3 regions of the Enterobacter kobei genome follow, and region 1 is predicted to be linked to each of the others. Evidence: predicted binding sites of a transcription regulator. Region 1 holds the regulator's gene; each other region holds the start of a gene.
What was found. The regulator CRP, encoded in region 1, controls carbon source genes, mostly activating them, when cyclic AMP is high. The targets are predictions, from matches to a motif close to ATGTGANNNNNNTCACAT.

Region 1 (3,282 bases):
CAGACGTTTTTGCTTATCCGCCATCAGGTCGCGGGGATACAGCGGGCGCTGGGTGCGCAGCACGCGGGCAATGCGGCTGAAGTGCCAGGCGGCAAACTGGCCGACCGGGTTATCCGGATGCTGACGAGCAATTTTCTCCAGCGCGCCGAGCTGTTTATCCATGTTAAAGCGCGTGGGGTAGCGGTGATAGAGAATGTCGTCCGCCAGCACCCGCAGGCGCGCGGAGACGGTCTGCGCATTCCAGCGGATCACCGCCTCGGCGTGGCTGCGCTCGACCAGCTTTTGCACCTCTTGTGGGTGATGAAGGCTCACGGAGATATGCTCCTGCAGATCCAGCCCCACCTGGAAGGTGCGCAGCAGGCGTTTATATTCGTGATTCTTGTTGGCGGCGAGCATATGCAGCTGCTGATAGCACTGGCTTATCAGATCCACCACCTTTTGCTGGCGCGTCAGCAGCGGCGGTAAGGATTTTTCCGGGTCGGTATGCTGGGTCAGCAAGGTGTATTTGGCTTCGCAGTAATCCGCAAGCTGCACATACAACAGGCTCAGAGATTCACGCAGCGGCTGTTCCCGCCACAGCCAGAACCAGAACCAGTTAAACAGCCCGTACCACAGCGTGCCGAGGGCGTAGATCAGCAGCGGCTCCCACACCGGCATATTCCCGGCGAGGCTCAGGGTGAAGATGGCGGCAATCAGTGAAGCGGGAAGCAGGCGGGCGTGCAGGGAACTGATTTCTGCGGTAACACCGAGGCTCATCGCCAGTACGGTCAGGATCAGCGGCAGCGGAATATCGCGCGCCAGTAAAAGCTGCACGGCGAGGCTACAGCCAGCAAACAGCGAACCGCCAACGATCAGGCGTTTGAAAAAGCGTTTATGCGGCGTGTCCAGACCGGCGATGTTGCAGCAGGCGGGAACGAGAGAAAACAGCAGACCCTGCTGGAGTTGTCCCAGAAGCAGGCCCACGGCCACAGGAAGGCACAACACCAGCGTTTGTCGCAGTGCGTAATTAACTTCCGGGTGATAGATCAGCCTGCGCCACATGGGGAATAGAGACAAAAACGGCGTGACACCTTGCGATGGCACGCCGTTTGAGCGGAATTAACGCGTTCCGTAGACCACGATGGTTTTACCGTGGGCAGAGATCAGGTTCTGATCTTCCAGCATTTTCAGGATACGACCCACCGTTTCGCGGGAGCAACCGACGATCTGACCAATTTCCTGACGGGTAATTTTAATTTGCATGCCGTCCGGGTGGGTCATGGCGTCTGGCTGTTTCGCCAGGTTCAGCAGGGTCTGCGCGATACGACCGGTGACGTCCAGGAAGGCGAGGTTACCCACTTTCTCGGATGTGACCTGCAGACGACGCGCCATCTGGGAAGAAAGACGCATCAGGATGTCAGGGTTTACCTGAATCAACTGACGGAATTTCTTGTAAGAAATTTCAGCCACTTCACATGCTGTCTTTGCACGAACCCAGGCGCTACGTTCCTGGCCTTCTTCAAACAGGCCCAGTTCACCGATAAAATCGCCCTGGTTCAGATAAGAAAGGATCATCTCTTTCCCTTCCTCATCTTTGATCAGCACTGCCACCGAGCCTTTGACGATGTAATACAACGTTTCCGCTTTTTCACCCTGGTGAATCAGCGTGCTCTTCGATGGGTACTTATGAATGTGGCAATGAGACAAGAACCATTCGAGAGTCGGGTCTGTTTGCGGTTTGCCAAGCACCATGCGCTGTTATCCTCTGTTATAAGCTGTCACCAGAGTCATCAGATGCATCCGGACTCTGGGGTTGCAATCGAATTCTTACCCATACCCTGGGAAGTCGGCTGTCGTAACGTTTCGCAGCCAGTAAAGTTTGATGTCCTCTGCATACATGTGTAACGTCAATGTATTACTGTAGCATCCTGAGTGTTTTAGCATAGCTTTCGCCGCGTGTCTCCTGGTGTCTCGCTTCAGCATGATGCAGGTCGCCTTCCGTTGCGAGAAATGTAACGCACGCGTAATCTGTCACCGAAAATGCAACGTTGGAGTCAAAGAATATGCAAGCGCGCGTGAAATGGGTTGAAGGTTTAACGTTCCTGGGCGAATCCGCGTCAGGGCACCAGATTTTGATGGACGGTAACTCCGGCGATAAAGCCCCCAGCCCAATGGAAATGGTGCTGATGGCGGCGGGTGGATGCAGCGCGATTGACGTGGTGTCGATTCTGCAAAAAGGTCGTCATGACGTGACGGATTGCGAGGTTAAACTCACCTCAGAACGTCGCGAAGAGGCGCCACGCCTGTTCACCCACATTAATCTGCACTTTGTGGTCACCGGTAAAGCGCTTAAAGACGCGGCGGTTTCGCGTGCGGTGGATCTGTCTGCGGAAAAATACTGCTCTGTGGCGTTAATGCTGGAGAAAGCGGTAAAAATCACGCATTCGTATGAAGTGATCGAGGCTTAATCTTTTGGCGGGTGGCGCTTCGCTGACCCGCCCTACAAAAGCATGAACGTAGGCCCGGTAAGCGCAGCGCCACCGGGCAGAACAACTCACGCAATCTGCTTCCCTTCCATCAACCGCTCCACCAGCGGCGTCATGATGAGCTCCATCGCCAGCCCCATTTTTCCGCCTGGTACCACTAACGTATTCATGTGCGAAATAAACGAGCCCTGCAGCATCGCCAGCAGCCAGGGGTAATCAATGCCTTCGAGATTGCGGAAGTGGATCACCACAAAGCTCTCGTCCAGCGACGGGATGGTTTTCGCCGCGAACGGGTTAGAGGTGTCCACCGTCGGCACGCGCTGGAAGTTAATGTGCGTGCGGGAGAACTGTGGCGTGAGGTAGTTGATGTAGTCTTCCATGGAGCGCACCACCGAATCCATCACCGCTTCGCGCGAATGGCCGCGCTCGCTCATGTCGCGCGTCAGCTTCTGGATCCACTCCAGGTTCACGATAGGCACCACGCCAACCAGCAGATCCACATGACGCGCCACGTCATGCTGTGGGGTGACTACGCCGCCGTGTAATCCCTCATAAAACAGCACATCGGTGGGTTCCGGCAGCGGCTGCCAGGGGGTAAAGGTGCCCGGCACCTGATTCCACGGCACAGCTTCATCATAGGTATGCAGATACTTACGCGATTGCCCTTTGCCGCTCTGACCGTACTCCAGGAAGGTTTGCTCAAGAAGGCCAAAGTCATTGGCTTCGGGACCGAAATAGCTGATGTGTTTACCCAGATCGCGCGCCTTACGGATCGCCATGTCCATTTCAGGTCGCGTATAGCGGTGAAAACTGTCGC
Region 2 (3,282 bases), 2.0 Mb from region 1:
GTGGCGATGGTCATCGCCGCATCCGGAATGTGGTTCATGTCCATATCAATGGCATTCAGCTCGCCGCGGGTACAGGAGATGAAATCATCGCCCCAGGTGACAGTGGCGCCCATTTTCTCCAGCACGTCGGCAAAACGGATGTCGCCCTGCACGCTGTTGCGGCCAATCCCGGTCACCTTCACGGTGCCGCCTTTGATCGCGCCCGCAGCCAGGAAGTAAGAGGCCGATGATGCATCGCCTTCAACCAGGTAATTGCCCGGAGACTGATACTGCTGCACCCCACGCACCACAAAACGCTGATAAGACTGGTTTTCCACCTCGACGCCGAAGGTTTTCATCAGGTGCAGCGTGATATCAATGTACGGTCTGGAGACCAGCTCACCTTTAATCGAGATAACCGTATCCTGCGGTGCCAGCGGCGCGGTCATCAGCAGGGCCGTCAGGAACTGGCTGGAAACGCTACCGTCCACCTCGACGTCACCGCCGCTAAAGCCCCCGCGCAGACGCAGTGGCGGATAATTTTCCTGCTCAAGATACTCAATCTGCGCGCCCCCCTGACGCAGGGCATCGACCAGATGGCCGATCGGACGCTCTTTCATGCGCGGCTCGCCGGTCAGCACGATGTTATTGGTGCCCAGACACAGCGCCGCCGCCAATGGACGCATCGCGGTACCCGCGTTGCCCAGAAACAGCTCGAGCTCTTCACCCGAACGCAGCGCGCCGCCGTTGCCGGTCACTTCACAGCGGGTACGATCGTCAGAGAGAGTGTAATGAACACCCAACGCTTTCAGCGCATTGAGCATGTGGCGTACGTCATCGCTGTCCAGCAGGTTTGTAAGGACGGTGGTGCCGTTTGCCAGAGCTGCCAGCAGCAGAGCGCGGTTCGAGACACTTTTTGAACCAGGCAGATTGATGGTGCCATCTACCCGCGCGATAGGTTGTAACGTCAGGGATTCCATGAAACTTAACTCTCAACTCAACATAATAAAAACCCCGCAGCAGGGCTACGGGGGTGGAAACAGCGCGATTAACCGTGGCGACGTTCGAAGTCGATCATGAAATCGGTCAGAGCTTTAACCCCTTCCAGCGGCATCGCGTTATAAATAGAGGCGCGCATCCCCCCCACCACACGGTGGCCTTTCAGCGCGTGCAGACCTGCCGCGAAGGACTCTTTCAGGAACACGTTGTCCAGGTTGCTGTCTGCCAGCTGGAACGGCACGTTCATGCGGGAGCGGTTAGCTTTCGCCACATCGTTACGGTAGAAATCGCTTTTGTCGATCACGCCGTACAGCAGTTCAGCTTTCTGCTGATTGACCTTGTCCATCTGCGCCACACCGCCGTTTTGCTTCAGCCATTTGAAGACCAGGCCCGAGAGGTACCAGGCAAACGTCGGTGGCGTGTTGAACATGGAGTCGTTATCGTTCAGCACGGTGTAGTCGAGAATTGACGGGCAAGACTTATGGGCTTTCCCCAGGAGATCTTCACGTACAATGACGATTGTCAGGCCCGCAGGACCGATATTTTTCTGTGCGCCTGCATAGATAACGCCGTAGCGGCTGACATCAATCGGGGCAGAAAGAATGGTGGAGGAGAAGTCGGCGGCAACCACAACATCGCTGGCGAAGTTTGGCGTCTCGTCGATGGCAATCCCGTCGATAGTTTCGTTCGGGCAGTAGTGGAGATAGGCTGCGTTATCAGAAAGCTGCCATTCGCTCATGGGCTTCACGGCGCGCAGACCGTCAACGGTCACTTTGGCGTCGATAACGTTCGGCGTGCAGTATTTGTGCGCTTCTTTAACGGCGCTTGCCGCCCAGTAGCCCGCATCAACGTAGTCAGCCGTCGTTTTATCGCCAAGGATATTCAGCGGTACGCCAGCAAACTGGCCGCGTCCGCCGCCGTGACAGAACAATACTTTGTAGTTCGAGGGAATATTCAGCAGATCGCGAAAATCCTTTTCTGCCTCTTCCGCCACCTGAATAAACTCTTTACCACGGTGGCTGATTTCCATCACCGACGTACCGAGACCGTTCCAGTCACAAAGTTCCTGTTGAGCCTGTTTAAGCACGTCTGCCGGTAACATCGCCGGACCTGAACTGAAATTAAAGACTTGAACCATTTCCCCTCACCACGCTAAAAGCCATAAGTTATAACTGTGGATATCGGTTTTATCATTCAGTGACACGCGCCGCAATGTCTAAAACTTATGACCCGTGAAATGTGGCTCACATCACACAAAACAATCTGCCGCCTCGCCAGGACAAAACCGACAAAATGGCTGTCAGGTGATCCGTTTAGCCCGGCTAACCTTCGTCCATTCTGGATTCGTACAGCGAGGGCATAATTGATGATCGCCTGCCTTCATCACCACCACATGACTACATTTTATACAGGCATATTCGCCCGCATCGGGGACGGTTTTGTATCGCTCAATGAGCATATCCGGCAGGATGCATAACCCCGGCTTCACCTCGTCATCATGATAGTAATACACGCTGATTTGACCGTTCGTTTCCATAATGGCCAGACGCACCTGTCCGAGTTGTTCGACGCTGTTCAGACGCAATTCCATAAAAAATTCGAACTCGGTCATATTGGCACTTTGCACATTTTCCCAGGCCAACTGTCCGTCTTCGACAATCACCACAGGCTTCCCTTCCAGCAGATCTTCCAGCTTTTCGCTCTTCGACATCAGCCACATCACAAGGCGGTACAGCAGCGCCAGCGAGACAAAGACGATAAAGACCGGCACCATCGGCACATCGTCATAAAAGGCGACATCCCCCGCCGCTGACCCCAGCGTGAGGATGATTAACACTTCAAAAAGCGACATCTGCCGCACACCGCGACGGCCAGTAATCTTAAGAAACAGAAAGACAAGAACGAAGGTATACAGGCTCCGCAAAGCCACTTCGCCTAAAAACTCGGGGGGAACTTTATCAAACGCCATCCGCTGGAGATCAAATGCTTTCATTTTTCTATGCCTTAACAGTCAGTTACTGCCACTAAGCATAGCCCAGCCTTTTATTTTCGCCGAAGATAGCACCCGTCACGCAAAACCCGTATCATTGCGCGCTTTACGTACGATAAAAGTGAACGCCATGACTCAAACGTTTATCCCTGGCAAAGACGCCGCTCTGGAAGATTCCATCGCTCGCTTCCAGCAGAAACTGACCGACCTGGGTTTTAACATCGAAGAAGCCTCCTGGCTCAATCCGGTGCCCCATGTCTGGTCCGTCCATATTCGCGACAAAGAGTGTGCCCTGTGCTTTACCAACGGGAAAG
Region 3 (3,282 bases), 540 kb from region 1:
CCGCGATCTTCACGGTAGAGCGTGGCCCAAATCCACAGAAACGGCCAGATGGCATGGAGGGTGAACAGGCTAATCCAGCCTGCCGTATGAATCGCATCGGCATGGGGATGATTACGTTTTTTAGCCATATTATAAGGGGGTGATGCTGCCAACTTACTGATTTAGTGTATGATGGTGTTTTTGAGGTGCTCCAGTGGCTTCTGTTTCTATCAGCTGTCCCTCCTGTTCAGCTACTGACGGGGGTGGTGCGTAACGGCAAAAGCACTGCCGGACATCAGCGCTATCTCTGCTCTCACTGCCGTAAAACATGGCAACTGCAGTTCACTTACACCGCTTCTCAACCCGGTACGCACCAGAAAATCATTGATATGGCCATGAATGGCGTTGGATGCCGGGCAACCGCCCGCATTATGGGCGTTGGCCTCAACACGATTTTCCGCCATTTAAAAAACTCAGGCCGCAGTCGGTAACCTCGCGCATACAGCCGGGCAGTGACGTCATCGTCTGCGCGGAAATGGACGAACAGTGGGGATACGTCGGGGCTAAATCGCGCCAGCGCTGGCTGTTTTACGCGTATGACAGGCTCCGGAAGACGGTTGTTGCGCACGTATTCGGTGAACGCACTATGGCGACGCTGGGGCGTCTTATGAGCCTGCTGTCACCCTTTGACGTGGTGATATGGATGACGGATGGCTGGCCGCTGTATGAATCCCGCCTGAAGGGAAAGCTGCACGTAATCAGCAAGCGATATACGCAGCGAATTGAGCGGCATAACCTGAATCTGAGGCAGCACCTGGCACGGCTGGGACGGAAGTCGCTGTCGTTCTCAAAATCGGTGGAGCTGCATGACAAAGTCATCGGGCATTATCTGAACATAAAACACTATCAATAAGTTGGAGTCATTACCTTATAAGGGATATCATGAATAGCGATAATCCCGTAAAAAAGCACCAGAAATACAAAAATCAATACGCCCAACGCAAAATAGTTGAGAAACATATTTTCCTCACTTAAACAACGTCAACTCATTAAACGAATAAAACAGCACGCAGCCTAATTAATTTATTTTTAAATTTAAAAGGCACACTGGTTATTTCAGAGCCGGGGAGTATCGGTTTTTATAATATCTCCATGCAAGTTTATAAACGTGTCAAAATATAACCTGAATAATAATATACTTAACCTTACATTAAGAGCGTAATCCACCTTTTAACTTTTCGCCATACCACACATGAAAAGTGGTTTTTTAGCTTTACGTGTCACTCAAGACTATCCTGACGCCAATTCGCAAAGCAGAGTTTGCCGCCGATCACAGCCAGAGAAATCTGCATAAAAATATTTTGTGAAATCAGTCACAATCCAGAAACAAACCCACAAAACAAAAATGCGATCGCAATCACAAAAACGCGTGGTTTTTGCTTTGTTTTTCGCCATCGTATTTTTTTTACCCACTAATTTTGTGATTCGTATCACGTCATTAAATGCCACACCCCCTACATTTACGTGACATATGTCACACAAATTTTCACTGTCTGGACAGTTGAACGATTCAGTGCCAGATTTCACAGCATCAGAACAGGGTCCGGCTACCTCTGCCGCCGCACATTAACGATAAACCTCGGGCCGCAAGCCTAAGCGTAAACATAAGAAGGGGTGTTTTATGTCATCCGATTTCAAGATCAAAGTTCAAAGCTTTGGTCGTTTCCTCAGCAACATGGTGATGCCAAATATCGGCGCGTTTATCGCGTGGGGTATTATCACCGCATTGTTCATTCCGACAGGGTGGTTGCCTAACGAAACGCTGGCGAAACTTGTTGGCCCTATGATTACTTACCTCCTGCCGCTGCTGATCGGTTTCACCGGTGGTCGTCTGGTAGGCGGTGACCGTGGTGGCGTTGTGGGTGCCATCACCACAATGGGTGTTATCGTCGGTGCGGATATGCCGATGTTCCTCGGTGCCATGATTGCCGGTCCTCTGGGCGGCTGGGCGATTAAGAAATTCGACGTCTGGGTAGATGGTAAGATCAAATCCGGCTTCGAAATGCTGGTGAACAACTTCTCTGCGGGCATCATCGGGATGATCCTCGCGATTCTGGCGTTCCTCGGCATTGGTCCTGCGGTTGAAGTGCTGTCCAAAATTCTGGCGGCAGGCGTTAACTTTATGGTGGCGCACGACATGCTGCCGCTGGCGTCTATCTTCGTTGAACCGGCGAAAATTCTGTTCCTTAATAACGCCATCAACCACGGTATCTTCTCGCCGCTGGGTATTCAGCAGTCTCACGATCTCGGCAAGTCCATCTTCTTCCTGATTGAAGCGAACCCAGGTCCGGGTATGGGCGTTCTGCTGGCATACATGTTCTTTGGTCGCGGCAGCGCTAAGCAGTCTGCTGGCGGTGCGGCTATCATCCACTTCCTGGGCGGTATCCACGAAATTTACTTCCCGTACGTGCTGATGAACCCACGCCTGATCCTGGCCGTTATCCTCGGCGGTATGACCGGCGTGTTCACCCTGAGCGTGCTGGGCGGCGGTCTGGTCTCTCCTGCTTCTCCGGGCTCTATCCTGGCCGTGCTGGCGATGACCCCGAAAGGTGCCTACTTCGCTAACATCGCGGCTATCTGTGCGGCCATGGCGGTCTCCTTCGTGGTTTCTTCTATCCTGCTGAAAACCAGCAAAGTGAAAGAAGATGACGATATCGAAGCGGCAACCCGCCGTATGCACGACATGAAAGCGGAATCCAAAGGCGCGACCCCGCTGGCGGCTGGCGATGTCTCTAACGACCTGAGCCACGTGCGTAAAATCATCGTTGCTTGTGATGCTGGTATGGGCTCCAGCGCAATGGGTGCCGGCGTGCTGCGTAAGAAAGTACAGGATGCGGGCCTGACCAACATCTCCGTGACCAACAGCGCAATTAACAGTCTGCCGCCGGACGTTGACCTGGTGATCACCCACCGCGATCTGACCGAACGCGCCATGCGTCAGGTACCGCAGGCACAGCACATTTCGCTGACTAACTTCCTCGACAGCGGCCTGTACACCAGCCTGACCGAACGTCTGGTTGCCGCGCAGCGTCATGAAGATAACGAAGTGAAAGTGCGCACCAGCCTGCAGGATAGCTTTGACGAGAGTAATGCCCACCTGTTTAAACTGGGTGCGGAGAACATCTTCCTCGGCCGTACCGCGGCTACTAAAGAAGAAGCGATTCGCTTTGCCGGTGAACAGCTGGTAAAAGGCGGTTACGTTCAGCCTGAATATGTCGATGCGATGCTGGAGCGCGAAAAACT

Region 2: the regulator CRP is predicted to act here: its motif matches at 2,216-2,233, upstream of serC (3-phosphoserine/phosphohydroxythreonine transaminase).
Region 3: the regulator CRP is predicted to act here: its motif matches at 1,502-1,519, upstream of BFV64_RS00625 (PTS mannitol transporter subunit IICBA).

What each region holds. Positions count from the first base shown of each region.
Region 1 is NZ_CP017181.1:4,469,279-4,472,560, reverse strand. Features, by position in the region: gene BFV64_RS21790 (YccS/YhfK family putative transporter) at 1-1,041, opposite strand, end outside; gene crp (cAMP-activated global transcriptional regulator CRP) at 1,099-1,731, opposite strand; gene BFV64_RS21780 (OsmC family protein) at 2,043-2,447, shown strand; gene BFV64_RS21775 (phosphoribulokinase) at 2,534-3,282, opposite strand, start outside.
Region 2 is NZ_CP017181.1:1,547,213-1,550,494, reverse strand. Features, by position in the region: gene aroA (3-phosphoshikimate 1-carboxyvinyltransferase) at 1-959, opposite strand, end outside; gene serC (3-phosphoserine/phosphohydroxythreonine transaminase) at 1,028-2,116, opposite strand; gene BFV64_RS07315 (DUF421 domain-containing protein) at 2,279-2,971, opposite strand; gene ycaO (30S ribosomal protein S12 methylthiotransferase accessory factor YcaO) at 3,099-3,282, shown strand, end outside.
Region 3 is NZ_CP017181.1:125,389-128,670, reverse strand. Features, by position in the region: partial or broken gene BFV64_RS00640 (DUF3302 domain-containing protein) at 1-137, opposite strand, end outside; partial or broken gene BFV64_RS00635 (IS1-like element IS1B family transposase) at 194-892, shown strand; partial or broken gene BFV64_RS25175 (DUF3302 domain-containing protein) at 904-999, opposite strand; gene BFV64_RS00625 (PTS mannitol transporter subunit IICBA) at 1,661-3,282, shown strand, end outside.